DNA from 3 places in the Cronbergia sp. UHCC 0137 genome. Region 1 is predicted to be linked to each of the others. Evidence: predicted binding sites of a transcription regulator. Region 1 holds the regulator's gene; each other region holds the start of a gene.
The links. Region 1 encodes HrcA, which represses chaperone genes, less so after heat shock. Its sites were predicted from a motif close to TTAGCACTCNNGANTCNNGAGTGCTAA; they were not measured.
Positions count from the first base shown of each region.

Region 2: groES (co-chaperone GroES) is a predicted target of HrcA. The motif match lies at 5,723-5,749, and genes of this name have one in related genera.
Region 3: groL (chaperonin GroEL) is a predicted target of HrcA. The motif match lies at 8,406-8,432, and genes of this name have one in related genera.

Region 1 is NZ_JAYGHC010000049.1:62-10,517, reverse strand. Features, by position in the region: gene glcD (glycolate oxidase subunit GlcD) at 1-580, shown strand, start outside; gene VB711_RS20475 (glycoside hydrolase family 10 protein) at 673-1,896, shown strand; gene VB711_RS20470 (hypothetical protein) at 1,914-2,474, shown strand; gene VB711_RS20465 (GAF domain-containing protein) at 2,726-4,951, shown strand; gene VB711_RS20460 (Fur family transcriptional regulator) at 4,961-5,380, opposite strand; gene VB711_RS20455 (peroxiredoxin) at 5,704-6,240, shown strand; gene gor (glutathione-disulfide reductase) at 6,522-7,874, shown strand; gene VB711_RS20445 (DUF2834 domain-containing protein) at 7,913-8,563, opposite strand; gene hrcA (heat-inducible transcriptional repressor HrcA) at 8,577-9,674, opposite strand; partial or broken gene VB711_RS20435 (flagellar assembly protein H) at 10,207-10,456, opposite strand, start outside.
Region 2 is NZ_JAYGHC010000018.1:98,321-108,776, reverse strand. Features, by position in the region: gene VB711_RS11425 (hypothetical protein) at 6-602, shown strand; gene VB711_RS11420 (MerR family transcriptional regulator) at 725-1,207, opposite strand; gene VB711_RS11415 (TniQ family protein) at 1,615-2,091, opposite strand; gene VB711_RS11410 (TniB family NTP-binding protein) at 2,091-2,720, opposite strand; partial or broken gene VB711_RS11405 (Mu transposase C-terminal domain-containing protein) at 2,732-3,373, opposite strand; gene groL (chaperonin GroEL) at 3,656-5,293, opposite strand; gene groES (co-chaperone GroES) at 5,392-5,703, opposite strand; gene VB711_RS11390 (response regulator transcription factor) at 6,764-7,441, shown strand; gene VB711_RS11385 (YbjQ family protein) at 8,008-8,334, opposite strand; gene VB711_RS11380 (tetratricopeptide repeat protein) at 8,637-9,317, shown strand; gene VB711_RS11375 (ABC transporter substrate-binding protein) at 9,314-10,456, shown strand, end outside.
Region 3 is NZ_JAYGHC010000051.1:9,275-19,730, forward strand. Features, by position in the region: gene VB711_RS20815 (Uma2 family endonuclease) at 1-32, opposite strand, end outside; gene VB711_RS20820 (aminotransferase class IV) at 80-859, opposite strand; gene VB711_RS20825 (hypothetical protein) at 951-1,736, opposite strand; gene VB711_RS20830 (acetate kinase) at 1,783-3,003, opposite strand; gene VB711_RS20835 (pentapeptide repeat-containing protein) at 3,331-3,819, shown strand; gene VB711_RS20840 (5-(carboxyamino)imidazole ribonucleotide synthase) at 3,816-4,949, shown strand; RNA gene ssrS (6S RNA) at 5,013-5,196, shown strand; gene VB711_RS20850 (lysophospholipid acyltransferase family protein) at 5,748-6,593, shown strand; gene groL (chaperonin GroEL) at 6,682-8,373, opposite strand; gene VB711_RS20860 (MraY family glycosyltransferase) at 8,532-9,614, shown strand; gene VB711_RS20865 (ribulose bisphosphate carboxylase small subunit) at 9,836-10,456, opposite strand, start outside.

The DNA of each region.
Region 1 (10,456 bases):
AGTTAATAAACAACGAATTGCAGAAATTTGTCAGAAAAATGGAGCGCGTAATATTACTAGTGCCAGTGATTTAGAAACTAGATTAAAGTTATGGAAAGGACGCAAGGCCGCTTTTGCTGCTGCTGGACATTTAAGCCCAGATTATTATGTTCAAGATGGGGTGATTCCCCGGACTCAATTACCCTATGTGTTACGAGAAATTGAAGCATTAAGTCAAAAATTTGGTTATCCAATCGCTAATGTCTTTCATGCTGGTGATGGTAATCTTCACCCATTAATCTTGTTTGATAATTCAGTGGCTGGTGCTTTAGAAAAGGTAGAAGAAGTTGGAGGAGAAATTTTAAAACTTTGTGTCAGAGTTGGCGGAAGTATTTCTGGTGAACATGGTATTGGTGCAGACAAAAAATGCTATATGCCAGATATGTTTAGTGAAACAGATTTAGAGACTATGCAATGGGTAAAACAAGTTTTTAATCCTCAAGGGTTAGCAAATCCAGGGAAGATTTTTCCCACGCCACGCACCTGTGGAGAAGCTGCAAATGCTTCATTTCAGCAGTTTAAAGACATAGAAAGATTCTGATTAAATGTAGTCATATCTATATAAATTCCTGATGTTAGTTACTTGGTTTTGTAATTGTATGTATAATTGTAAAAGCAAGTCTAATTTTACAGATGAATAGGGTGGCTCACCGTTGTTTCTTATCTCTACTATCTTTAGCTTTTGTAGTCAGTTTAGCAGTCTCTTCAATTCCGTCCAATTCGGGTTATTCTCAAAATAATCGTCCGGTGATTACAGAAATTCGCGGCGTTTGGCTTACTAATGTAGCTAGTGGTTTATTTTTTGTACCTTGGGGAGTTGAACGGGCTTTAAACCAATTAGCAACTCTCAATTTTAATACAATTTATCCAGTAGTCTGGAACAGAGGATACACTTTTTATAACAGTGCTTTAGCTAAAAAGGTGACAGGTTCAGCAACTTTGCCTTTGCTAAGGTTAATCCACGGGAAAATGGATTTTTTAGTTAAATTAGTGAAGCTTTCTCAAGCTAAGGGTTTGAATGTAATTCCCTGGTTTGAATATGGGTTAATGACACCTCGTAATTCTGCATTAGCATATTTACATCCAGACTGGTTGACAACTGCAAGAGGAGGAATAAATTCTGATGTTGGTGAAGGAGGCATACCCCACGAAGAAATTAATAATGGTGTATCAAATCGCATCGTTTGGCTGAATCCTTTACATCCAGAAGTGCAAAAATTTATCAAAGGGTTAATTGTTGAAGTTGTCATTAATTATGATGTAAATGGGATTCAGCTTGATGATCATTTTGGGATGCCTGTACAATTTGGTTATGATCCTTTTACGCTACAGCTTTACCAAAAAGAACATCAGGGTAAAAATCCACCTATTGACGCTTTTGATGTAGAATGGATGCGTTGGCGAGCAGATAAAATTACCAATTTTATGGCTCAAATCTATCAAGCTGTCAAAAAAGTTAAACCTAATGCCACAATATCTCTATCTCCCAATTCCCAGGAGTTTTCCTATAAATATTATTTGCAAGATTGGGCTAATTGGGTAAAGAAAGGTTTAGTTGATGGTTTGATTTTACAGGTATATCGAGATGATAGAAAGTCTTTTATTGGGGAATTAGATAAACCAGAGTTAAAATTTGCGCGTAGTAAAATTCCTGTGGGAGTTGGCATTTTAACTGGAACTCTAACTCATCCTGTTGATATTAATCAAATTAGAGAACAGGTGCAAATAGTGCGCGATCGCAATTTTTCAGGTGTATCATTCTTTTATTGGGAAAGTTTGTGGGGTTACATCTCCCCAGATGCACCTCAACGTCGAAGAAGGGCTTTTACTCAGATGTTCGCGCCTAAAATTAATTAATTTCCGCAATAACAACAATGAAAATTAAAATTAATAATTGGACATTATTGTGGATTCTAGGAACATTTAGCGGCTTTTTAGGCAGTTTAATCTGGATTGAAATCGGTGAAAAGCCTGATATGAACGTGTTAACGGCAGCTATTGGCGGAATAGCGATCGCCCTACCCCAAAGTATAACACTTAAACCCACCACCTTCTCTTTACAATGGATTTTAGCTACCGTTGTCGGTTGGGTAGTCATTGCAGCCCTACATACAGGTGCTTTAGGTTGGAGTGTCCCCAGTAACGAATTTTTCCACTACAGAATCATCTCCGGGACTATTTCTGGAGGTATTGGAGGTTTCCTCATTGGACTGACACAATGGTGGATAGCAATCCCCAAATCATTACCTTCAGCTTGGCATTGGATTCTCTTTAATTCTCTTACCTGGGCAATAGCTGTACCCGTCGGTTCTGTCACCGGAATCTACCTACGTCGTCTCTCGCAGTTATTTTTGGGGGAAGTTGTCGGTTTAGCTATTACCTGGCTGCTAGTGGCGATTTTCACAGGTATCTGTGCCGAAAAATTATTAAAGTAAATTTAATATACTCCCTTCTCACTCAAAGAATATGGATTAAATGAACCGTATTCGCGTAGCGTCCCGTAGGGATAGACGCAAAGGACGCGAGGAAGGGAGTAGTCGTTACCATCAGTGAAATTTCTTTGAGTTATATGAAGAATTATCACCATTAGCAAAAAAAGGGGTTTAGTCTCCTTTCGTAATAATGTTAAATAACGATACTTTTAAAACATCCTCTAAAACCTCAGCCATATAAAATAAATAAACTAATGAATAGAAATCCAGTTAAATCCATTTCCAAGTTAAGCAAACTATCAACTCCTCAGATGTTCTTAGGTACAGACGTAGATAAAAAAAATAGTAGTGAGCAATTTCTACTCAGTATGTACGATTCTGTGCAGACATCAATATTTATAGTCGATGTTCTCGAAGACGGTGATTTTCGCTATTTAGGGCTAAATCCCACCCATGAAAGGTGGATAGGTATCCGTTCTGAAGAAGTGCGGGGTAAAAAACCAGAAGACATTCTCTCCCCTGTAGACGCTGCTAGAGTTCGTCAGCATTATGTTGATTGTGTACGCTTTGGTAAAACAATTTCCTACGAACAATGTTTGCAATTTCAAGGCATTAGTACATGGTGGAGTACAACTTTAACTCCATTACGGGATGCTAAGGCTAAAATTTATCGACTAATTGGCACTAGCAGTAATATTACTCAGTCCAAACAAACGGGGAGAATGCAAGCTGAACGGGAACGTATTTTAGAATCAATTGGCCAAAAAATACGTCAATTTCAACCCTTAGAAACCATTTTTCAGCAGACAGTTAAAGAAATTCGCCAATTATTAGATTGCGATCGCGTATTGATTTATCATTTTAATATTCATCAAATTGGAGAAATTATCGCTGAATCAACTATCATGGTTGGTAATTCTTTACTAGGACAAAAAATTAATGATCCTTGCTTTCACGTTCAACATCTAGAACGCTACAAACGTGGTTGTATTCAAATTATTGAAGATATTCATACCGCAGGTTTACATCCTTGTCAACGAGATTTTCTAGCTTCCATTCAAGTAAAAGCCAACTTAGTTTTACCGATCTTATTACAACAAGATTTATGGGGCTTACTAATTGTCCAACATTGCCGAGAAACGCGACAATGGCAACAAATAGAAATTAATTTACTTCAACAAATAGCCAGCCAATTAAGTATTGCCATACAACAACAAGAATTACATCAACAAATAAAAAATCTGCAACTACAACAACAGCAACTCCCGAAATTTCTAGCCTTCATCAAACAGATCACAGAACAAATTCGTGATCACCTAGATGCTGAAAAAATTTTACAAAATACAGTTAAAGAATTAGTCCAACTACTAACACTTGAACGTTGCCAAATCGAACTGTATGATCAACTGCAAATTACAGCCGTTGTTACTTGCGAGTATACCAACCATCCTCCCCATTGCCAAGGATTAACCAGACATTTAGCCGACTTTCCCGAAATTTATCAGCCACTTTTACAAAAACAGCCCTTAGCATCAGTAGAAATTCTTTCTGGATGGAATCCACAATTACAGCTAGTTAATCAACTTGCTTGTCCAATTTTCCATAGTCAAGGGGTTTTAGGAAATATTTGGTTAATTAGAAGCACAGATCAACCATTTACCGAATTAGAAATATCATTAATACAGGAAGTAGCAAATCAATGCGCGATCGCTATTCGTCAATCTCAATTATCCCTCACCAATCAAATACAACTTCAAGAACTAAAAAACCAAGAACGCTACAAAAATGAATTTCTCAAAACCCTGGCCCAACAACTACGCACACCCATCACCAGCATTAGTCTAGCCGGCCAAACCCTAGAAAGTCTTCTCACCCCAAATGGTATATTAGATATAGAATTAGTACCCCAACTCCTACAAATACTACACCAAGAATGTGGACGCGAGAGCAAATTAATTAACGATTTACTAACCCTAGCATACCTAAAAATTGAACCCGAACCCCCCACATTGATCGCCATTGACTTAAAAACCTGGCTTACCCCCATAGTTGAATCTTTTCGAGATGTCACCGATTGTCAGAAACAACAGTTAAATTTAAATATTCACGAAAATTTACCGCCCTTAGAAACAGACATCACCGATTTTGAGCGAATTATCACCGAATTACTCAATCATGCCTGTAAATGCACTCCCCCAAGTGAATTAATTACCGTTTCTGCCAACTTGAATATAGATACAGTAGAATTAAAAATCACTCATTCCGGTGTGGAAGTTCCCGTAAATCAACCATCACTGATTTTTCAACCATTTTATCGTCTAGCCAAACATGATTCCTGGAAATCTAGCGAAACCGGATTAGAACTAGCATTAGTTAAAACCATGATCAACCGCTTAAACGGATCAATTTGCGTCCACAGCATGAAAAATCAAATCATCTTTACAATTAAATTCCCATACACTTGCAAAACTTCAATCTAAAACCTAAACTTACTCACAACAGCGATCGCACAACCCCTGTACCGTCACCTCATAACTCTCACCCCGCAGACCCGGACGCAGACCCTTAAAATCTATACACTGAAAGGCATTCCAAGCTATATCTTCAATCGCACCGCATTGGTGACAGCAAAAATGATGGTGGGGTTCAACATTGGCATCATAGCGAGAAACCCCCTCTTCTAACAACACCTCCCGCACCAAACCCACCTCCCTCAACGCTTGCACAGAACTATAGATCGTCGCTTGGGATGAAACAGGAAAATCTTTATTCAAATCCGTGAGTATTTGTTCCACCGTTGGGTGATCAGTGCGTGATAACAAATTCGCATAGACCGCAAATCGCTGAGGTGTCACCCTCAAACCCTTGGATTTCAAGGTTTGGACAATCGCGTTTGCTTGTAACTGCATACTTGTGGCTATATTTTGCTAATTTACTTTATTTATCAATACTTTGTCCAAATCGAAAAAAGCGTTGATTTGTAGGTTGGGTTGACGTAAGGAAACCCAACAAATGCGTCGGGTTGCGCTGTCGCTTAACTCAACCTACAAAAAATGGACAAGGTATTGTTTATATTATAGTCCCCAATTTTTAGGAATTAATCATAAGTTTTTTGTGTTATACTTTTTAAGTATTTATAACTATTGAACTTTTCGCAAATCAGAATTATTCTGAGATATATCAGCAAAAAGTGATCACATAGCTACATAAATCAACTAAAATAGAGGTAAACATGGCTGTTCTTGAAAAAGTACCCAACGTTGTATTTAAAACCCGTGTCCGTGACGAATCAATTGGTGGCGCTAACCCCTTTCGCTGGGAAGACCGTACTACCGCCAGTCTTTTCAGTGGCAAGCGTGTTGTAGTTTTCTCCCTACCAGGCGCTTTTACCCCAACCTGTTCCACCTCCCACCTGCCCCGCTACGAAGAACTTTATGATCAATTTAAAGGGCTAGGAATTGATGCAGTCATTTGTGTATCTGTAAATGATGCCTTTGTCATGTACCAATGGGGCAAACAACAAGGTGCTGAAAAGGTATTTTTGTTACCCGATGGTAATGGTGAATTTACCCGCAAAATGGGAATGTTGGTAGACAAATCTAATTTGGGCTTTGGAATGCGCTCTTGGCGTTATTCTATGGTAGTTAATGATAGCGTAATCGAAAAGTTATTCGTTGAACCTGGTTACGAAGACAACTGCCCCACAGACCCCTTTGAAGTTTCTGATGCAGATACCATGTTGACTTACCTCAAAGGTGCTGCTGCTTAATTAGACATTAGACATCTCCGGTAAAGATTGTAGAGACGTTCCATGGAACGTCTCTACAAGGGTTGTAGAAAACGCATATTTAATTTCTGGAGATGTTTATTATAATGTAGAAACGTTCCCTGGAACGTCTCCATATAACGCATATTTAATTTTCACTCCATTAGAACTTACGAAAATATCTCTCAAAACCTCATTTCTCTGTGAACTCTGTGCCTCTGTGGTTTGTTTTCCAGCGACTTGTGCGTAATTCCTACCTATTTAAAATTTAAAGGACATAACTAATGAACTACGATTTTGACTTATTTGTGATTGGTGCCGGTTCTGGGGGGATTGCTACTGCTAGACGTGCAGCAGAATATGGTGCAAAGGTAGGAATTGCCGAATTTGACCGGTTGGGTGGAACTTGCGTAAACCGTGGCTGTGTGCCTAAAAAACTGATGGTTTACGCATCCCATTTCCCATCCCTGTTTGAAGATGCCCAGGGATACGGCTGGAGTGCTGTTCAGAGTACCTTGGATTGGGAAAAGATGGTGTCAGTCGTTAACAATGAAGTGACCCGGCTGAATGGCATTTATCAAACAATGCTAGATAAGTCCAAAGTAGAAATTTTTCAGGGACACGGTAAATTTATTGATGCCCATACAATTGAAATAGGGGATAAAAAAGTAACCGCCGATAAGATATTAATTGCTGTGGGTGGTCATCCCATTAGACCAAATATTTTAGGAATTGAACACGCCATTACCTCTGATGAGATTTTTAATCTGCCAAAACAGCCCAAAGATATGGTAGTTTTGGGAGGAGGTTACATCGGTACAGAATTTGCTTGTATTCTCAATGGATTGGGAACAAAAGTCACTCAAGTAATTCGGGGTGATATAATTTTACGTGGTTTCGATGACGATTTGCGGACAGAAATTCAGCAAGCAATGGGTAATCACGGGATTCGCATTCTCAACAAAATCGAACTCATAGCCATTGAAAAAGACGCAGACGGGGTAAAGGTCACAGTCCAAGGAGATAAAAATTCCGAAGAAACAGTGGTGGCTGATGCTGTGAGTTTAGCCGCAGTTGGTCGTAAACCGAACACCCAAAACCTGGGTTTAGAAAATACCAAAGTCAAACGCCATGACGGGGCGATTTGCGTAGATAAATACAGTCGCACAGAAGAAGAAAATATCTACGCTGTCGGGGATTGTACGAATAAAATTAACCTAACTCCGGTAGCAATTAATGAAGGTCGAGCCTTGGCTGATACCCTATTTGGCGGTAAACCCCGTACCATGAGTTACGAAAATATCCCCACAGCTATATTTACCACACCAGAAGCAGCAACAGTGGGTTTAACCGAAGCCGAAGCCAGGGAAGAATACGGTGATGCGGTGAAAGTTTATCGGACTCGTTTCCGTCCCATGTATTATACCTTAGCAGGGAAAGACGAAAAAACGATGATGAAATTGGTGGTGGATCAAAATACTGATAGAGTCTTGGGGGCGCACATGGTGGGAACAAATGCGGCGGAGATTATTCAAGGTATAGCGATCGCTATAAAAATGGGTGCAACTAAAGCCAACTTTGATGCCACCGTCGGAATCCATCCCAGTTCGGCTGAAGAATTTGTCACCATGCGTTAACAATCCCTCATTCCTCTGCGTTCTCTGCGCCTCTGCGGTTAGTTAATTTCTACCATTTTTTGGTCAGATGGACGCACACACAAATACAGCAAAGCACCAAAAAGAGGAATTAGGGAAAATACCCAAAATAACTTTTCCTCTTTCCACCCCCGTCGCTGTAAATCATCTCCTAACAATACCGGAAATAATAAACTGAGCATACAGAAATCTAAGCTCATCACATGGATAAAACGGCTTGTTTGCCATTGTTGCACAAAATCTCCCCAATTTCCATTATTTAACCCATAAAATACCAAAATTGCCGCCCCGATGATCAGCACAGAGCCAGTAAAGCGGGAATCTAGGAGTTTAATAAATGGATTTTTTTCACCTATAAAGGTGGGATTTGGTTTTCTTAACGCTAAATATGGTATAATGGCAAATGCACCAACGGCAAAAGCAGCGATCGCAAACGGCCAAGCCCGGATTTTTTGCCCTCTACCATCACTAAATAATAAAGATGCGTAGATTAAAGGCCAGATACCCATGAGATTAAATAGGGCTATCACTAAGGGATTGATATTTTCCCAGTTCCCCGTCGAAAGGTTTTTAATCAAATCGAAGGTATCAGGTTGGTCGGGAGGAGCAAATAAAAAGGCATAGGAAATAAATCCTAGCCATAGTACACCAAAAGTAATTTTTCTGGACATAACTTAATAAAACTTAACTAAAAGCCTGGGAGAGATAATCTGCTGCTGCGGCCACAACAGCGATCGCACTTTCATAGTCTAACCGCGTTGGACCCAAAACTCCCACACTCCCCACCGGAACAGAACCACGACAATAGGTAGAAGAAATCAAAGTACAGGTGCGAATTGGTTCTAAAGTGTTTTCTGTGCCAATGCGAACTGTAACCCTCCGCTTACCCCTTTCCTCAATTTCTGGTTCTTCACAAATTAACCGCCATAATTGGTCTTGCTCCTCTTCCAATAAGTGCATAATCGTTTGCACCTGCTGTAACTGAGAAAATTCTGGCTGACGCAAAACCTCACCCACACCCCGCACCATAATTTGTGTCGTAGTTGGTGAAACAGCCCGACGAGTCAATTCAGCCACTGAATTTTTCAAAAATTCCCCATAATGTTGGAACTTTTGATCTAATTCCCCCCAATCAAGTTTGGCTAATTCCAACAAACTGCGTCCCCGTAAGTGGCTATTTAAAAAATTAGATACAATCTGTAATTCGTGATCAATTACCTCTGGATCTGGTATACTTCCTGATGACGCTGTGAATAAATCCATTACCTTAGAGTGGGTTTCATAACTGTCTGTCACCACAATCAACATGATTTTACCCACTTCGATTTGCACAAGTTGCAAATGTCGTAAATGGGCTGTAGTTGTTTGTGGCATAGTAATCAAGGTAATACAGCCACTCAAAGTTGCCAAAATTTGGGCTGCACCTTGTAATAGGGCTTCTAAACTCCAATCTTCCCAATGTAGGCGCTGTTGTAATGTTGTTTCCACTTCTTTGGCTAAGGCTTCCGTCCGAGTAGCATCTGCTAAAAAAGGTGTAATCAGTTGGTCAACATAAATGCGATAACCAGAATCAGAAGGTATCCTCCCAGCGGAAGTGTGTGGTTGATACAGTAAGCCAGATTTTTCTAAAACGCCCATGACATTGCGAATGGTAGCAGAACTGACACCAAGATCAAATTCCTCAATTAAGGCTTTAGAACCAACTGGTTCGGCCGTAGCAATGTAGTGGCGTACAGTTGCCCAAAGTATATGCTGTTGTCGATTAGTCAGCTTAACTTGCATGGCGGTATTTTACAAAAGGCAAATCTTAATCAAGGTTTAAAAAACTATGGCTGTCACCACAAAAACATTAATTATTAATTAATTTAACAATACCAGATTATATATTTCTATTATAGTGCTTAGGCAGATAATTATCTATTGTTGTATCTATTGAAACCGTGTATTTATTTCTGCCTAACCTATTCTAGCTATGATCATCTTACATTATCCTTTAATAAGCAGTGTTTTAAGATACAATTTATCAAAAAAGGAACAGGAAACATAAAATGGTTTTTCCTCTTCCCTCAATATTCTCAATAGTCTAGTACAGCTTGGCGGAAGTCAAAAGTCAAAAGGAAGGCAGTATAGACTTTTTAGCAATTTAAAATGGTTGATTTATTTACGCCGTACTGTACTAGACATAATGACATGATTTTAGTGCGTAAGTCCTAAATACTACAAACCTATTGAAATTCCTGAATTTGTTCTAGGGATAATCCTGTAATTTGGGCGATTAAATCTATGGAAAGACCAGAACGGAGCATATTTAAGGTTATTTGAGTTGCAATTTCTGAATTTGTTCTAGGGATAATCCTGTAATTTGGGCGATTAAATCTATGGAAAGACCAGAACGGAGCATATTTAAGGCTATTAGAGTTTTTTCCTCAGCTTTACCTTTGGCTATGCCTTCGGCTTTACCTTCGGCTTTACCTTTGGCTATGCCTTCAGCTATGCCTTCAGCTTTACCTTCTAGGAGGATTTCTTGATAAATGACTGATTCTTTCATGATTTCGCTCCTTAGT
Region 2 (10,456 bases), on a different contig from region 1:
TAGATATGACCGAAAAAAATATTTACAGAGGCTCTAATACAAAGGAGGCTCTTAGACAAGGAGAAATATTGACTGGTGTTATACAAATTAATCCTGTTCTAGATAAATCTTCTCTAAGTATTGAAGATACAGAATTTACAGTTATTCAACATCCATACGCAATTATTATTAGTCAAGATTGTGATTTAGATTGGGATTATAAAGCTAGGCAAAGTCATGATAAGCCGAATAAGCTTTTGAATTCTGTGCTTTTTTGTGAAATGTATAAAGCCGAAGAAATCCGTTATGACAAAATTAACCATCAAATGAACACAGATAAATGGAGTTTGGTTAAAACAAATTGTAATAAGCAATATCATTTTTTCGAAAAAATACTTAAAGAATGTGACTCCTTAGCAGAAGGATTACCAGAATTAATAGTAGACTTTAAGAAAATTTTTTCAATAGAAGCAGAATTTTTATACAATCAAATAAATATTGATAAAGTTCAACGACGTACTGTACTTGTTAGTCCATATTTGGAAGATGTAGCTCAACGGTATTATAGCTATCAAGGACGTGTAGCACTGCCAGCACCGCATGAAAGTGAAAAATCAATTTGAAATCACAAAAGTAAATATGAAATACTAGATAATCTTTTGCTGGTTTTGCATCTCTCCCAAACGGCATAAAACATCTACATCAAGTTTTGGAAAATATCTTTTTATCTAATTAGCACTTTATTTCAAGCTGTCACTCCGGTTTCTAACGGTGTTCCTTTAGTTCTTTTGTCAAAGTCTAAAATTTTATCCCTTTTAGCTTGTAGCTCAGAAATCACTTCTCCAATAGCCCCTATTTGTTGTATGACAAGTTGACCTTTGTTTTTGCCAGATGCTTCTAAAACTTTTAAGCCAAAATCTTCCCAATTTTCGATTAAGTACAATTGCTCACCTATAAATACTAGATTGCACTTAAATAGTGACGGTTCATAGCCTCGTTTATCGAGGAAATCAATTATTTTTCTGATTTCTTGCAAGGAAAGTTTTTCTCTGAGTCTTTCTATAATTTTGATTTGCAGTATTTGCGCCCAAGTATAAACAACTTGTGGCCTTTTGGGATTGCCAAATTTTTGTGGTACGACTATATCTGTTTGGTCAAGATAGCTTAATTTTCCTGACTTGACCTCGGTTATTCTCAGTACCTCCTGTCTTGTAAATCCGGTTACCATGACTTCCTTTTTGACTATTTGGTTAAGAAATTACTGTCTATATTCAATCAAGTTTATGATTTCCCTGAATTTTACAACAATTGTTTGAAAAAAAATCAAAATTTAGTGTTTTTTAGAACGAAGCCAGGTATAATAGAGGAGCATGGTGATGTTTTGCCGACTCTCTCATGCTCCAATTAACTCACAAGGAGTTTTATTATGGCTAAAACGAATGATGGAAAGAAAATAGTTCCCGTGAAACCTCATGTAAGAACTACTTCAGACGGTGAAACTATTCAGGTTCGCCGCCATCGCCGCTCTACACCTAACAAGTAGTTAGGTTTTGCCCTCTTTTTTAAGGGGGCTTTCGCTTATTGTACCCTATTCCGCCTTCACTTGATGTTTTCCTCAAATCGGCTTTTGATGTTCTACCATCTCCCCAAAAGACGTAAAACACCGATGACACCAACCATCAACGCCGGAACTTTAAACCTAGCCCCACAATTAGGACACTCAGACAACAAACTTAAACGAGGATGCTGACACCCCTGAGTTACCTTAAACTGCCACTCAATCTTGTGACAATGTGACTCCACATAACAAGCAGCACATAACCGAATCGGCTCAAGATTCATCCCTACCCCAGCAGGTGGTAACATCTGCTCTAACCTATCAGCATCAACCCCTACCACCTTAGCCACAGCCTCCAATTGTTGCCGAGAAGGAGGGGGATTAAAACGAAACTTTTCCCAACGGGCGATCGCACCCCCAACCCCAGCAGCCTTACCTAAACCAGTAATTGTTAAATCATTTGCCCGTCGAAACCGCCCCAAAAAATGACTCAGACTTTCTCCCGGATATGGTTCTATCTGAAACAACCAAGGATTAATTTCCCCAACTTCCATTACTTATACTCCGCCGTTACTTCCTTCAGAGTTTCCAAATCAATCTTTGATAATCCCTTCTTTAAAGCCCGAATAGCCGACTCCCTGAGAATCATATCTAGCAACCCAATATAACCCCCAGTAGCCTCACCCAAAGTCTTCAACATTGCCTTACTGGAAAGATTAGAAGCAACAGGCAGTTTTAAAACTTGTTTTTCCCAAATCTCCACAGTACGCTTAAAATCTTCCCCAGAAAACTTACCAAACCAATGACAGGCACGAAAACGGTTATAAACTTGCTTATCTCGCTTGATTACAGCGTCTAATTGGTCAGTACCCACCAAAATCACCGCAATTTCCAATTTATCAAAAATATCCCGCACCTCAGCAAAAGTCTTGGGCTTAAAACGATCAGCCTCATCAATAATCAGCATTTCCACCCCACAACCTTTGAGAACCCGCAGCATTCTATCTCTAATCTCTGCTACCGTTCCCTTGGTCATTTGATATTTCAAATGCTCAATAATTGCTGCAAATAACTCCTTAGCACTACATTCTTGAGGTATTTGGATATAAGCAACAGGCACAGTTGGCGGTTTTCCTGCTTCTTGTTTAGGTTTATGCCTGAGTCTGTAGGCATCACAACCCATTGTTTTACCCGTTCTTGACTCTCCAATCGCAACACCACGCTTTCCCCAGCGTAACCAGCCAGGTTTTCTCCCCGATATGTGAGATTTTCAAATTGCAGATATCCACCCCTGTAAATTGAGCGTCGAGTTTGCTTCATCAAACAACTACGCAAATCTTCTTCTGAGATTAAATTGGGGGCAACAATTAACCCTGCTTCCCACCTTTGATAACGGGTTTGATCTCCCAAACGAGCATCAATACTATAGCGTACTAGCAACCGTTCTAATTCTCGTAAAGTTAGACAGGCTTCTTTCTCCGCTTCCTCTGGACGTTCCTGCACATTTGAGCCTGTGTATCCTGGTAAAGCAGAAAATAAATCAGTATTTAAAGTACCAAAAGGACGCTCGACAATACCGCCTTCACTGAGGCGATCGCTTAAATGGCAAGCAAATCCCAATTGCACACCAATTTGCTGCAAATGGTTGGAACGAAAATCTTTACCCCCATCAGTATAACAATGTTCTGGTTTGCCGTAAGTTCCCCATTCTTCATAAAGCTCATATTCTTGTCCATATTGCTTTGGCAAGATTGCATGGCGCAAAGCTAAAGCCACTACCTGAGAACTTGGAGCATCGTCACCAAGATTAATACCTACAATGCAGCGAGAATAGCTAATAAATTGATAATTATCTGGTTTTTGACACTTATTTTGTTAAGTATAGATTCAGAGGATGCTCACAAATTAGATAAATAAAAACCTGCTCTAATCCTTACTGTAGAATGTTTTAAGATATTTTTGACAATATTTTGTTAAATTGTCAAATAATTAGTTAATGTACACTATCAGTTGAATTGAAACTCAATATTCTCTCCGCGCCTCTGCGCCTCTGCGTGCAAAAAAACAGCCACCTCCATAAAGGAAGCAGCCGTTTTCAAATTAGTGGATTATAGAGAATTAGTAGTCGTAATCTCCGCCACCCATACCAGCACCAGCAGCAGGAGCGCCATCTTTAGGTTCGGGCTTGTCAACTACGATACATTCGGTTGTCAACACCATTCCGGCGATAGAAGCCGCATTTTGCAGCGCGGAACGGGTTACTTTTGCAGGATCAACAATTCCAGCAGCCAACATATCAACAAATTCGTTGGTAGCAGCGTTGAAACCTACGTTAAATTCCTTCTCTTTCACACGTTCAGCAATGACAGCACCATTCTGACCGGCGTTTTCTGCAATTCTCTTTAGAGGTGCAGGTAAAGCGCGAGAGACAATCAACGCACCAGTCAACTCTTCATCTTTCAAGTTAGCCTTAGCCCACTCTTCCAATTGAGGAGCGAGGTGAGCTAGAGTTGTACCACCACCGGGAACGATACCTTCTTCTACAGCAGCTTTGGTAGCGTTGATAGCATCTTCCAAACGCAGTTTCTTGTCCTTCATTTCAGTTTCGGTAGCTGCACCAACTTTAACAACAGCTACACCACCGGACAATTTAGCCAAACGCTCTTGTAGTTTTTCTTTGTCGTAGGAAGATTCGGTTTCTTCCATTTGACGACGGATTTGTTCACAACGAGCCTTAACTGGAGCTTCGTTACCTTCAGCTACAATTGTGGTGCTATCTTTGGTGATGGTGATGCGACGAGCTTTACCCAGACTATCTAGCTTGGTGGTATCTAGCTTCAAACCAGCATCTTCGGTGATCAATTGACCACCAGTTAAGACGGCGATATCTTCTAGCATAGCCTTACGGCGATCGCCAAAACCAGGAGCCTTAACAGCCGCAACGTTGAGTACACCGCGTAAACGGTTAACTACCAAGGTAGCTAAAGCTTCTTTTTCGATATCTTCGGCGATAATCACCAAAGGACGACCAGAACGAGCTACTTGCTCAAGTACAGGTACTAAGTCTTGGACTAAAGCAATTTTCTTGTCTGTCAACAGGATGTAAGGCTCATCGAAAACTGTTTCCATCCGCTCTGCATCAGTAGCGAAGTAGGGAGAGATGTAGCCTTTATCAAAGCGCATCCCTTCGGTGATTTCGAGTTCGGTGGTCATAGATTTCCCTTCTTCTAGGGAAATTACGCCTTCTTTACCGACTTTATCCATAGCTTGAGCAATCATACTGCCGACTTCTTCGTCGTTACCAGCAGAGATTGCAGCTACTTGTGCGATCGCTTTAGAATCTTCTACAGGGCGAGCGTGTTCAGCAATTCTTTCGACTAAAAATGCAGATGCTTTGTCAATACCGCGCTTGAGCAAAATCGCATTAGCACCAGCCGCAACGTTCCGCAAGCCTTCTTTAACGATCGCATGAGCCAAAACGGTAGCGGTGGTTGTTCCGTCGCCGGCAGCATCGTTAGTCTTAGAAGCAGCTTGACGAATCAAAGCCACCCCAGTATTCTCAATATGATCTTCTAATTCGATTTCTTTAGCAATGGTAACACCATCATTAACGATTTGTGGTGCGCCAAATTTCTTTTCTAAAACTACGTTACGGCCTTTAGGACCAAGGGTAACAGCTACAGCCTCAGCCAAGATGTCAATACCACGCTCTAGAGCGCGACGGGCGTTTTCGTTGTAAATAATGCGCTTTGCCATAGTTTTCTAATTCCCAAAATTAAGTCAAATTTGTCTGGAATTGGTCATGGGTAATCGGGAAAATTTACTTTTAGTCCCCAATACCCCTCATCACCGATTTAGATTACGACTGCTAGAATATCTTTCTCAGAAAGCAGTACATATTCATCAGTTCCTAGCTTGATGTCAGTGCCGGCGTACTTGGAGTACAACACCTTTTCACCGACCTTGATGTCCAACTCTTGACGAGTACCGTCTTCGTTCCGCTTACCAGGTCCAAGGGCGACAACTTCACCTACTTGGGGTTTTTCTTGGGCATTGTCGGGTAAATACAAACCACCTGCGGTCTTTTCTTCAGGGGCGCTGACTTTAACGAAAACGCGATCGCCCAAGGGTTTAACTGTAGAAACGCTTAAAGATATTGCTGCCATAATTATTTTTCTCGCTTGGTTAGCACTCTCGACTCCTGAGTGCTAATCTACCGAAAAACAGCATCTAATGGCAACAAGTCCTGGTGTACGGGTTTCCGAACTGAGTGGACGCATCCACTTACGAGTACAAATACCTAATTGTTGTAATTGTCGGGTTCTGTTCCGTAAGTAATGAATATTTTTATATGGACAACTTTAATTTGCAAAGTGGGGAAATTGTTATAGAACTGTAATCAGGAAGCCGCTCAATGAGTAACAACACAGTGATTCTCCAACAACCATCCCATCCAGACAACTCCTAAATTTCCGGCCAGCCAAATTTTCAGTCATACTGTGGAAACTCTAGGACTGGCAACCATTCAACGACACATTTTCATTAGTTCTGAACAAACAGTTGCTCATTACTGCTCAAAATAAGCTAGTCTGGAGTTCTGGGAATACTTGACAAAGCGACTGAGAAGGTTTAACTTCCACCAGTCATCAGGCAGTAATCTCAATTGCATCCTCAGAATTTAGGCCAAGTGCTTGCGTGTTTGTTGTTCTGGTCTGATAATAGTAGTCTACCCAGATGGTGTTTGGTATCGCCTAACAAACCCGGAAGTCATTGAGCGGATCATCTAAGAACACTTAATTAATCGGCAATAAGGTGGTAAAAGCATAAGCCTTTTAACCCTCCTTCCCTTGCCAACAACTTCCCCGGTTGATTGTAAGTGAACCTCTAATGGAGGGATAACATCTGAAGGATATGATATGGCAGCAGTAAGTGAATGAAAGCGCGGGTTAATTTTGAGCTAGGGTGATCGGTCGACAATACGGAAATTGTCAACTAAAAAGATTATGATATGATCAGAGCTTTTTAACCCGTGCTATTCAAATCAACCTATAATAGCGGATTATAATACTACTGCTCTGCGTATCCTTACTAGACTTTTGCCATCGAGCTACTAGTCTCTTGAAAGTGTTATTCACTTTTTAGACCGCAAGGCAGCAAAGGCAAGTTAAGTGGGAAAAAGACAACATCTCAATCATCCACCAAAAGGGATAACCAATCAAGACCTTGATGGATTGGAGCGCAACAAGTGCCACTGCTATGAAAGATTCCAGCATGAAAGATCACAAACGACTTCTATTAATTGATGATGACCCTAACCTCATTTTGTTGGTGAAGGATTACTTGGAATTCCGGGGTTATGAAGTCATCACTGCCGAAAATGGACGAGAAGCTCTGGAGATTTTAGAACATGATGTTCCAGACATGATCATCTGTGACGTAATGATGCCAGAAATGGACGGATATACGTTTGTAGAACAAGTCCGGCAAAGTGAACGCACTAGCTGGATTCCTGTTCTCTTCCTCTCAGCCAAGGGACAAAGTGCAGACCGAGTTAAAGGTCTCAACAAAGGTGCTGACGTGTATATGGTCAAACCCTTTGAACCAGAAGAACTCGTAGCCCAAGTCGAATCCTCACTCAAACAAACCGTCCGTTGGAAGGAACACCAAACCAAGGGAGGGGAAAATGGTTCTCGGATTCAAGTTCCTTTTGATGTTCAGTTAACCCCAACGGAACTAAAGGTAGTTCAGTTTGTCGCTAGGGGTTTAGCTAACCGGGAAATCGCTGAAGAATTAAATGTTAGTCAGCGTACAGTTGAAAGCCATGTGTCCAATATGTTGGGCAAAACCAATCTCCATAACCGTACCGAACTAGCACGGTGGGCGATTGAAAATCAAATGGCTTAGATTCTCAGGTCAGGCGATAGGCAGCTTTTTTGTCATGGCGATCGCTACTGATGTATAACTTTTTTGTGGGGATTACTTTGTTTATCCTTTTCTTACAAAAAAACTGCGTCAATAGATAAAATCCTGATGACAGCTTGAAAAAAGTTCCATAAAAGCTGGAGGATAATATTCTATATATCTTATCCTTCAGCTTCTCTTCTAACCTCAGAAAGACTACGCGAATAACTTTGGTTCTTCTAAATACTACCTATCTTCTTAATAGTTGGGTTGATAATAAATTACTATTTAGGGTTTGATGAAAAGGTCTTTTCCTTAGAGTCAGGAGTCAGGAGTCAGGAGTCAGGAGTCAGCACTTCGGCTTACTATAGCTAACGCCACGCTTCGCGGTAAGCGTCAGCTATGCCGTTAGGCTTTATGACTTCGCTCAGTGACCAGAAGAAGAATTAGAAGAAGAGAAGAACAATGTTAAATCTGGTCAAGTGATAGGTAAATGAAATTGAGTATATTAGGAGGCAAGATGCCTGCACTACAAGAAATTTTGGGATATTTTTTTATTTGGAAGTCTCTTAACGAATTTTTATTGCTGTACCTGTTGCGGTAATTAGTAATAAAACTCCAGATTGATCAACGTTGATTGTACCTGTGTCAATTTCAATTCCAATCACAGCATCCGCGCCTAAAACTCGCGCTCTTTTTTCTAGTTCTTCTAAGGCTTTTTGTTGTCCTTGCTCAAATAGACGCTCGTAGCTACCTGTTCTTCCGCCGACAATATCTCGAATACCTGCTAAAAAATCTCGTAGGAAGTTACTACCATAGACGACTTCAGCGGTTACTATACCTAAGTATGATTGAATTACTGCACCCTGAATTACATCAGTTGTTGTTAAAAGCATATAAGTAATTAAAAAGTTAAAGTTATATCAGTGAACAGTTAGGTTAAAAAGTTATTGGCTTTCTGGGGGGAACATTTTGGGAGCTAGTTTAGTCATGGGTCGTAAAGGTGAAAGAAGTTTATTTTTTCGTTAGTTTGGTGTATTTGTTTAAATATTATATCTAAATTCTGCATTTTTGTCTATTTTAAAATATTAATAACTGATTGATTTTTTTCACTAAAGGGAATAAATACAGTTTGCAAAAGCCGAGATTTTTGCTTTAATGTACAAGAAAAATATCAGAAAAGTTCAGCCAATTTACTATGTACAAACATACATCATTAATAGTCACTTTTCTATTATTAGGTAGTTTGGTTACTACCACGCCTGTAGTTGCTAAAACTGAGGTAATAGTAGCACAGGCGAGAAATGCAGAGTTAAAAGAAATGTTAGAAGAGGGACGGAGGCTAGTGGATGGGGGAGATTATAATGGAGCGATCGCTATCTATCAACGAGCAGCCAGTATTGATCCCAAAAACGCTAAAATCCACTCTGGAATTGGCTATTTATATGCTCAACAGGGGAATTTTCCCTTAGCCTTAACTGCTTACCACAGAGCGATCGCCCTCAATCCTAACAATAGTGATTTTTACTATGCTGTTGCCTATATTAGAGGTAATATGGGTGATATGAAGGGAGCTAAGGAAGCCTACCGTCGTTCTATTCAACTAAATCGTAATAACGTTAACGCTTATCAAGGGTTGGCTGTTACACAAGCTGCTTTAGGAGATTATAAATCAGCAATGTGGGCTTATGAGCAAGCCATTAACTTAGATCAAAACAATGGTCTCACCTATGAATTAATGGGTTCGATGCTAAAACAGCGACGACAAGCTAAACAAGCCAGTAGTATGTTACAAAAAGCCCGTAATTTATACCTGCGAGGTAATAACCCCGATGGTGTGGTCAGAGTAGAAGCCCTATTGCGAGAAATAGGTGGATGAGACCATTAGTTTTATCTGCAAAAATTCAGCGATCGCTCCACAATTTTCGTCGAAAATCACTAAATGGGATACTATTCGCGTTGGTAATAGGTATCTTAACTTTAGGCGGATGTCAATCAATAATATCTCAAGAAGTAATTCATTTAACATTTTGGCATGGGGTAAATCCACCATCAAATCGTGATGTATTGCAAAGGTTGGTCGATAAATTTAACCAAACCCATCCAAATATTCAAGTAGAATCACTGTATGTTGGACAGCAAGACCAACAAATGCCTAAGATATTAACGGCAGTGGTAGGTAATTCACCCCCTGATTTATTGTGGTACAATCCGACGATTACGGGACAATTAGTGGAATTAGGGGCAATTTTACCTTTAGATGATCAATTATCCCAGTCTCCTGTTAAAAATCAAATTGACCCGGCTTTATACACATCAATGGAATATCAAGGTAAAATTTGGTCTGTACCTTTTGCTACGAATAATGTTGGCGTTTTTTACCGTCCCAGTTTATTTAAACAAGCGGGAATTACTGAATTACCCCGGACTTGGGAAGAGTTGCGAGAAGCAGCTAAAAAATTAACTCTTGACACCAATGGGGACGGAAAAATCAATCAACATGGAATAATGTTACCTTTAGGGAAGGGTGAATTTACGGTATTTACTTGGTTGCCATTTATGTGGAGTGGTAGCGGTGAGTTGGTGAATGGTGATTCCCAGAGGGCAGAGAGGGTGGTTTTAGCAGATAATGAAGGAGCGATCGCTGCTTTGCAATTTTGGCGTAATTTAATTACCGATGGTTCTGCTGTTTTATCGGGTTTAGAACGGGGTTATGAAATAGATAACTTGGTCACTGGTAAGGTAGCCATGCAGGTAACAGGACCCTGGAGTTTAGGACAATTTCAACAGAGTGGTGTAGATTTCGGTGTTTTTCCTATACCCGTAAAAGAAAAGCCCGCAACGGTGATTGGTGGTGAAAACTTGTTCTTTTTTAAGACTAAATCAACACGGGAACAAGCAGCTTTTAAATTTGCTGAGTATGCTTTGAGTGCAGAATTTCAGACAGATTTAGCTTTGGGAACTGGTTATTTACCCGTAAATATTAAGTCGCGTCAAAGTGAAAAATATCAAAAATTT
Region 3 (10,456 bases), on a different contig from region 1:
TCAATATCATTGATTAAAAGTTGGTTAACCATGATTTAGTCCAGTATTTCATAGCTTTTAGTTTATTATATACTCTTTTTTATGTTAGAAAAAACCGTCTTAGTTGGAAAAAACTAGGATGGTAGGGATTATATTTTAGCAAACCTGTGGGTTGCTGGACGGTGTGGATAGGAATAATTTCCATCACACTATTAGTGTAAGCGATCGCTTCAAATTCTTGGGCTATTTCTGGAGTCCAAGGTTCTTGGATCACGTTTTGTAGTTGTTTTATCAGTTGCGATCGCCCTATTCCGGGTAAAATTCCTGTATCTAGGGGTGGTGTCCACCAGTGGCCATCCTTGTACCCCCAAAGGTTGCCTGTGCTGGTTTCTAGCCAATTTCCGGCTGTATCTACTAATATGGCTTCTTCGGCTTTCTGAGTTTTGACGCTGTTTTTAGCTAACCAAGGACTGAGATAATTTCCGGTTTTATGACTGGGGAGGGAACGGGCTAATTCTGGTTTTGTTAAGGCAGCTATTATACCATGTTTTTGTATTTCTGCTAAATTTTCTGGTAAAAATCTGCCAATAATCCATTCTCTACCGTCGGGGAAAATGGTAATTCTGAGGACAGGGAAGTGGGTTGAGAGGGTTTTTGCACCTTGATAAACACTGTTCCAATCTGGTTGTTGCCAATTAAAGGTTTGGATACTATGCTGGAGGCGATCGCTATGGGCTTGCCAGTTGGTTAAATTGCTATCAAGGGAATTATTATAAATTCGCAGGGTTGTAAAAATTGTTGCACCATAGAGTAAGCCTGGTTCATAAATGTCTAATTCTAAGGTTTGGGATTTTATTAATTTGCCATTATACCAATACATATCACGGATTAAATGGATTATACGAACCACAGAGGCACAGAGTTCACAGAGAAATGCGTAAGTTCTAAAACTGTAATTGTAAAATTTGTGATTAATCTTTTTGAGGAAATACAATTCTTTGAGAACCGTCAGGATTAACTATTACTTGTCCTCCTAACATTTCAATTTCTCTAATTGCTCTTTTACGGGTTTTTTCATCAATTTTATTTCCTAGAACCATTGACCAAGTTGAGATTCGGGCAAATTTACTGTCAGGATTTCTTTCTAGAAACTCGGCGGTTCTTTGTGAAACTAAGGCTGCAAATTTACTTTCTTCGTCTGGATAATTATTTGCCCAATTTGCTGCTTGGGTAAAGGATTCTTTGGCTGCTTTAGTATCACCTAAAAACAATAATTCATCAGTTCCTTTATAACGCCATACATAATACGAATTTTTGGGGACAAAGGGAGTTAAGGACTTTAATCCATTATCCATTAATGTAATAGACCTTTCTGGCATTCCTGCATATAAAGAGGTGCTAGTAGAAAGACCTAAGTACGCTGCTAAAAATCGCGGATCATGTTTGAGGATAACTTCAAAATATTCTGGACTAAGGCTATAACTCGTTTTATCCCTAGCTTCGTTATCACCAAAATATTGCAAAAAATTGAGATATTCCCAACTAGCAACAAAGTTATCAAAACCAAAGGTAGGCATTTTTTTGAGTAAATCAAGACGCAGATTCTCGGCTTTGATATTTTTTTCTAGGGTTTCTAAAGGGATATCTTGCTGGCTAATTAGTAGTTCTTTTAATCGTGGTTTTTGAATTAAACTAACTACTAAAATGCAAAAACAAAATACCAAAGGTGTAACCAGGGACTGGCGTGAGAAAAGCATAATTATTATACTCCACAAAATTGAGATTTAATCTTATTACTGTAAATTATAGACTATTAAGAATTTGCCAACATTGTTGTGCGATCGCCCAATCTTCCTGAGTGCCAATTACTAATACCCGAATTGTTGAATCTTCTGTAGCAATATCCACGTCAATCGCTGACTGATGATTTTTTTCAGGATCAATTTTTAATCCCAAAAATTCCCAAGATTCACAAGCAGCTTGACGGATTGCCGCCGATTTTTCACCCACTCCTGCTGTAAAAACTAATGCGTCTAATCCCCCCAAATTACCCAGCATTGCACCGATACCAGTCTGTAAACGATGCACGTACATATCCCAGGCCAGTTGAGCGCGTTGATTACCTTGATCAATGGCTTTGATGATCTCCCGTAAATCGCTTGATACACCAGAAACTCCCCGTAATCCTGAAGCTTGATTTAAAATATGGTCTAACTGTTCAGGAGTATAATCAGATTGACGCAATAAATAAATCAAAATTCCCGGATCAATAGACCCACTACGACTACCCATCATCAAGCCCTCTAGAGGGGTAAATCCCATGGTTGTATCAACACTCCGACCATGTTTAATTGCCGCTAAAGAACAACCATTACCCAAGTGACAGGTAATTAAACGTAGGGATGATAAATCTCGACCGAGAATTTGGGCTGCACGGGTAGAACAGTATTGATGACTAATGCCATGAAAACCATAACGACGGATACCTTTTTTTACCCATTCGTAAGGGACGGGATAGATAGCTGCGGAATCAGGTATGGTGCGATGAAATCCAGTATCAAAAACTGCTACTTGGGTAACATCTCCTAAAGTTTGTTCGATGGTTTCTATGCCGGCCAAAGCTAGTGGATTATGGGATGGAGCAAGGTTAGACAAGAGAGCGATCGCCTCTTTGACTTCCTGAGTAATTATTACAGGTTTTTGGTAATCTTGACCACCATGCACCACCCGATGTCCTACCACGTCTATTTCTGATAAATAATCAATTACTTTGGTTGCACCATGGGTAAGGGCATCCAGCATATAAATGACGTTGGCCTGTCGGGAATACCCAGAAATGATTTCTTCTAAGGTTTCACCTGTAGCAGTTTTAACTTTTATTGCTCCTGAATCCCGATCCTCAGTCCAGTTAACTTCCCCTTGCCAAATAGGTTGGGGTGCTTTCATGGGTAGAGTGTCATTGGTAATTTCATACAAACAACTCTTTTGGCTACTAGAACCAGCATTGAGTACCAGTATTTTCATAAATTTATCTTAGGTTAAAGAATCAGCTTGAATATATCAAGTTTTAAAAAAATATCCAACCGTTATTATGTTATCAGGAGTCATGAAGAAGGATATATAAAACTTACCCACGATTTTCTTCATTGCGAGGCTTCCGCAGCGCACAAGTCACTGAAGAACAAACCACAGAGGCACAGAGTTCACAGAGAAATGAGGTTTTGAGAAATATTTTGCGTAAGTTTTCACAACAGGGTCTGACTCCTGCTATAAATATTTTCTTCAAGCAGTTTGTTTAAGCTAAAAAAGTTCTAGAATAAGGAGAATTAACACAAAATTGGTTAGTGTATGATGTTTTGGCGGCAGGGGTTAGGGTTATTTTTAGCTATAATTGTCTGGTGCATGGCCAATCCTGCCCTAGCAGACTGGACTCATCCCCTATCATTTAGCAATGCAGAGTTAGGAAGACATGACTTTTCGGGACAAAGTTTACAAGCGGCAGAGTTTTCTAACGCTAATCTAGAACTGGCTAACTTTACTGGTGCTGATTTGCGGGGAGCAGTATTAAGTGCTTCAGTGATGACTAAAGCCAATTTACATGGAGCAGATTTAACCAATGCCATGGTTGATCAGGTAAAATTGGATGGGGCAGATTTAACCGATGCCGTTTTTTTAGAAGCCCTTTTACTCCGTTCCATCTTCAAAGATGTTAATATCGAAGGTGCAGATTTCACAGATGCAATTTTGGATAGAGCGCAAGTGAAAGAGCTATGTGAAAAAGCCAAGGGTGTAAATTCCCAAACAGGTGTTCAAACTCGTGATTCTTTGGGATGTCGATGAAGCGTGTAGGTATAATTGGCGGTGGACAACTTGCTTGGATGATGGGTGATGCAGCAAAAAAGCTAGGAGTAGAACTAATCATCCAAACTCCTCACAAAGATGATCCGGCTGTGTCTATTGCCCAGGAAACCGTATTTGCAGCCGTTGATGATGCTGTGGCTACGGGAATTTTAGCTCAAAAATGCGATATCATCACCTTTGAAAATGAATTTGTTGATCTTGATGCTTTATCCCTGCTAGAAAATCAGGGTGTGTGTTTTCGTCCCAGATTAGCAGCTTTAGCCCCGCTTTTAGATAAATATCATCAACGTTGTTATTTACAAAATTTAGGATTACCTGTTCCCAAATTTTTTGCTTTAGAACAACCAGAAGATAGATCAAAAATAGAATATTTGGGTTTTCCTGTGGTTCTCAAAGCCAGAAGACATGGTTATGATGGTCAGGGAACTTATGTAATTCAAGATTTAGCAACTTTATTAAAAATTGTAAATCAAAGTCAGACGGCGTTTTTAGTAGAAGAATTTATCCCCTTTACCAAAGAATTAGCCATCATTGCAGCGCGATCTGTCAATGGGGAAATCCTCACCTATCCGGTTGTAGAAACCCAACAAGAACAACAGGTATGTAGGAGAGTCATTGCACCGGCGGAAATTACAGCAGAACAAGAAGCAGAAATTAGAGCGATCGCTCATACACTATTAAATAGTCTACAAGCTGTGGGGATATTTGGCATTGAACTATTTCTCACAGGCAACGGTAAAATTTTAGTTAACGAAATTGCACCCCGCACCCACAACTCTGGACACTTCTCCCTAGACGCTTGTGAAGTTTCCCAATTTGAGCAACACCTTAGAGCCGTTTGTGGTTTACCGTTAGTTAACCCTATCTTACATTGTTCTGGTGCAGTCATGGTCAACCTGTTGGGATACCAAAATTCTCACAGCGACTACCAAAACCAGCGTCAACAACTAGGAGAAATACCCCACTCTCATCTTCACTGGTACGGTAAATCAGAATCTCGTATAGGGAGAAAGTTAGGACATATTACCGTCTTGCTAGAACAGCCAAACCAAGACGCAGTAAACACTCTGATTCAGACCATTGAGTCTATCTGGTATACCCACAGCTAAGATTTCTAGGAAAATTTTGATTTTCAATACACAACCCATTTTTCAAAGCTATAATTAGTTTTAGTTCCACTACGACGTTGGTGACTGCCCCCAAGTTTTTTGATCTATGTCTTTAAGAAAAAGGGAACTAACAAGTTCTTGTGGCAGTAAACCGGGCGTGTACCCGGAAACTTTAAACAAGGAAGATCAGTTCCCCCCTGGTTAAACCAGGTCATAAACTTAGGTAAAACGGCGTTGCGGGGAACACATAAATTTTAGCTCCTACGGTAAAATAACCTGGGGGCTTTAATTATATTCAACATATTTAATCAGCAATTTTAATTACCAAGAAATTCCTAAAATTAGTGATTTTCGCCTAAATTACTCTGTCTGACGCACCCTACAGACGACAAAATATCCAAAAAATTAATAACTAACGTAAGTTGCTAGTTAGATCAAATAAGGTGCGTCAGAAAGTTAAAATTAGCGATTTTAGCCTAAATTGTTCTGTCTGACGCACCCTACACACTACTACAGACGACAAAATATCCAAAAAATTAATAACTAGCAACTTGAGTTACTATAAAGGGGCTTGGTTTTATGATACATATTGTAGCAGTATTATTCAATTTGGCGATCGCTTGCCTAGTGTAACCATATTGTTATCAGAAATAATATCTGAATCTACTCCCTGATTAAATAATTTAATTTTGTCCGACTACTTATTAGACAAAAAGATTGCAAAATTATAATAGGTATGTTTTCAAACCGCACAAAAACGGATTGTTTCATCCTTGTCAATCCTGATAGAATGCCTCGATGTTAAAAATCCAACATCTCCAAAACACAAAACCAGGGTGGTCTTTGGCAGAGCGAGATCCCAAGTTCCTCGAATCTCTAATGCCTGTATTGGGCTTTTTATACCAATACTATTTTCGAGTCCAAACTAGCGGCTGGGAAAATATCCCTGATGGTAAAATTCTCTGTGTCGGTTCTCATAATGGGGGACTCGCTTCTCCCGATACATCAATGATGGTGTACGACTGGGTGCGTCGCTTTGGTGCAGAAAGACCAATTTATGGTTTAATGCACCCCAAAGTTTGGGAAATTTTCCCCCCAATAGCGGAAATGGCGATGAAAGCTGGGGCTGTGATGGCTCATCCTAAAATGGCTTACGCAGCTTTTCAATCTGGTGCTAGTGTTTTAGTTTATCCCGGTGGCGCTGAAGATGTGTTTCGACCCCATGCCATGCGTAACCAAATATACTTTGCTGAACGCCGGGGGTTTATTAAACTGGCATTACGGGCAAATGTGCCAATAGTTCCGGCCATTTCCTGGGGATCTCATGATACTTTAATTGTCCTAGCTGATTTATACAAAATTGCCCAACAACTCCATAAATGGGGGATGCCTTGGCTGTTTGGGGTTGATCCCCTAGTTTTTCCCGTTTATCTGGGACTACCTTGGGGTTTAGCCATTGGACCCCTGCCTAATATACCCTTGCCAGTGCCAATCTACACAAGAGTTTGTCCCCCGATTGTGTTTGACCGTTATGGAAAAGAAGCAGCCAGCGATCGCGCTTATGTGAACCAATGTTATGAATTAGTTAAGAGCCAGATGCAGCAAGAGTTGGATAAATTAATTCAACAAACCCCTTCCCGGTAGAAATAGAGAATAGGAAAATCAATAATGTAGAGACGTTCCATGGAACGTCTCTACATCGGTTTAAAAGTGATTCATGGGGTAGGGGAAATTAGAACATACCCATGCCGCCCATACCGCCCATGCCGCCCATGCCACCCATGCCGCCCATACCACCCATACCGCCCATGCCGCCCATACCACCATCAGGAGGCATAGGAACAGCTTTCTCAGGCTTCTCAGCGATAATGGCTTCAGTGGTCAAAACCATCCCCGCAATAGAAGCGGCGTTTTGTAAAGCTGAACGCACAACTTTGGCAGGATCGATAATACCTGCGGCAATTAGGTCTTCAAATACGTCAGTGGCAGCGTTATAGCCGATATTTAAATCAGTTTCCTTGACTCTGGCAACCACAACAGAACCTTCAACACCAGCGTTGTCTGCGATTTGCCGTAAAGGTGCTTCTAAGGCTCTTTGCAGGATATCAGCCCCAATTTGTTCTTCTGGGTCAAGATTCTTTTTAAATGCGTCTATTTGAGAAGATAGATGGATCAGGACTGTACCACCACCAGGAACGATACCTTCGTCAACAGCCGCTTTAGTCGCGTTAAGTGCGTCTTCAATCCGCAGTTTACGGTCTTTGAGTTCGGTTTCTGTGGCTGCACCAACTTTAATTACTGCCACACCACCAGCTAATTTAGCAATCCGTTCTTGCAGTTTTTCCTGATCGTATTCAGAATCAGTTGCTTCTAACTGCTTGCGAATTTGGGCAATCCGTATTTGTACTTCTGGCTTGGTTGTACTACCGGCAACAATAGTTGTGTTTTCTTTGTCAATGTTAATTTTTTGGGCTGTTCCCAACATTTCCAAAGTGGCAGTATCTAAACTGAGTCCGAGTTCTTCAGAAATTAATTGCCCATCAGTGATAATGGCAATATCTTCTAGTAAAGCTTTGCGGCGATCGCCAAATCCAGGGGCTTTGATAGCGGCAACATTTAGCACACCACGGGCTTTGTTAACTACTAAAGTTGCTAGGGCATCACCTTCTACATCTTCGGCAATTATCAGCAAAGCTTGACCTGAACGGGCAACTTTTTCCAAAATAGGCACTAAATCCTGAATGGAACTGATTTTTTTATCGGTGACGAGAATCCGGGCGTTTTCAAATTCCACCGTCATGCGATCGTTGTTGGTGATGAAGTAGGGAGAAATATAACCCCGATCAACCTGCATCCCTTCTACCACTTCCAATTCAGTGGTCAGAGATTTAGATTCTTCAACGGTGATTACCCCATCTTTGGTAACTTTTGCCATTGCTTCAGCAATCATTTTACCAACTTCTTCGTCATTCCCAGCGGAAACAGTAGCTACTTGGGAAATTGCACTACCCTCTACTGGTTTAGCAATTTTAGCAATCTCCGCCACTAACGCCTCAACAGTTTTATCAATGCCCCGCTTCAAAGCAATAGGATTTGTGCCAGCAGCGACATTTTTTAATCCTTCTTTAATTAAAGCTTGTGCTAAAACTGTGGCAGTCGTGGTTCCATCTCCAGCGACATCTTTAGTTTTGGATGCCACCTCTTGAATTAATCTAGCCCCAGTATTTTCTAGGGGATCTTCTAATTCAATTTCCTTGGCAACAGTGATACCATCGTTGACAATTTGGGGCATACCAAATTTTTTCTCTAACAGGACATTACGACCTTTTGGCCCCAAGGTGATTTTCACCGCATCGGCCAGGGTGTTAATCCCTCTCTCTAAAGCCCGCCGAGATTCCTCGTCAAATGCAATAATTTTTGTCATGTTTTATTTCTCTAACGCTTCCTTTACACAATTTAGCACTCTCAAGTCCAGAGTGCTAAGTACCCAATCTATCGAAAATCTTAATCAAAATCAAAAAAATTGATTAATATACATTTGATGCTTATTTTCAATCCTGGCAGTAATGGTGGAAGTGGGAGATGAATCTAGAAAACTCCCTTAAATCCCTGGGTATTGCTGACCCTAGCGGCACCGGCTGGTTAGCTGTAGTTTTCACTTTTCTTTTAGCTTGCTCTGTAACTTGGCGTTTAATGCCAACTTTACGCAAATTTGCTTTACGGGTTGGTTGGGCAGATCAACCAAATGCTAGGCGACTTAACCGAGAACCTCTACCCAATGCTGGTGGTTTAGCTATCTACGCCGGCGTAATTGCGGCTTTAGTATTAGCTACCCTGCTTAGACCTATCGAAATCCAAAGCGTCTTGGCTCAAGTGTTGACAATTTTATTAGGAGGTTCGATCTTAGTCTTAGTCGGCTTTATTGATGATCAATTTAGTTTACCGCCTTCTGTCCGTTTATGGACGCAAATTATTACAGCTTTGTTGCTGGTTGCTAATGGTATTAGTATTCAAGTGATCTTTGGTACGCCCATTGACTCACTACTATCAATAGCGTTAACTGTGCTGTGGGTAGTAGGTATTACTAATGCTATCAATTTGATGGATGGTATGGATGGTTTGGCGGGAGGAATCAGCTTTATTACGGCGATGAGTTTGTTGGGGGTTTCTGCCCAATTTGACCATAGAGCCGCAGCAACGTTGGTTTTAGCAGCTTTAGGTGGTTCAGCACTGGGCTTTTTACGCCACAATTTCCATCCTTCACGTATTATTATGGGCGATGCTGGGGCATACTTTTTTGGTTATGTTTTAGCAGCTACCAGTATTTTAGGTAAACTCCAAGAAAATACAATTTATGGACTTGTTCCTGTGGTTTTGTTTTTACTGTTGCCTGTTTTAGATACTACTCAAGTATTTGTGCGCCGACTCATGGCTGGAAAAAACCCTCTGAGTACCCCTGGTAAAGACCATCTACACCATCGCTTGTTGGCTTGGGGTCTTTCTCAGCGTCACGCGGCTTTTACTTTGTGGTCGATTACTTTGGTTTGTAATTTGTTGGCAATGAAAATACAAGGTATGACTTGGGAAGTGATAATAGTATCCGCTACCAGTATTGTTTTGCTTTTAGGTTTTACAATCTGGCAAAGAATTTATCAACGTGCCTAAGTTCGTGTTTGTATTTGAATAAATTGCCTAGTTTCAAGCTTTTGGAATCATATATTAGTCCGGTGCGTCAGATAGAGAAAATCTGTTGTGTACTAAATTATCGGGTCTGACGCACCCTACAAGGAATTAAACACAGATTAACGCAAATTAACGCGGATGAAGGATAAATTACAGATTATTTTTGTGGTGGGTTTAATGGAAAACTGCTGTAATAGATTCTGTCAATTCATTTTATTATTGGGACGCTGAATTATTGTTTCTATGACTCGACGTTTGGCTTTGGGATCAATCCCTACTAAACGCACGTATTCACCACTATATTCTGCTAAACAAGATTCCATTGTTGATATAGCGTCAGAATGAGCATCTATGTGGGTGTTTATGCAGCTTTGCCAAGAACCTGTACGGAAGCGACGTTCATCAACGTGTTCTATCCCGATTGTGTAGCCTTGAGATAGAATTTGTCGGATTTGTTCTTGGGTTTCTAGGGTTAGATGGGTATTAGGTTGTACTTGTTTATTAGTTGGGGTTTGAGTAACTGATATTTGTTGTTCTTGTGCTACGGGTTGGTAATTCCTCCCGCGATTTAGTCGATTGTATTCATCAACTAATTGGGATGTTTCTACTCGTTTTTGTTCACCTACCATCAATTTACCAGCTTCGATTAAATGGGATAGGCTAAAATTTGGTTTTTTAAAGACTGGTGAACCTTCTAAACTGTTTACTACCCGTTGGGAAATCTTTTCAAATCCAATTTGATGGACAAATTCGCGGATTTGTTCGTCGTAAATGCGCGATCGCAATGCACTAAAAAAGTCAATGGATTGGTTGATAAATGTATC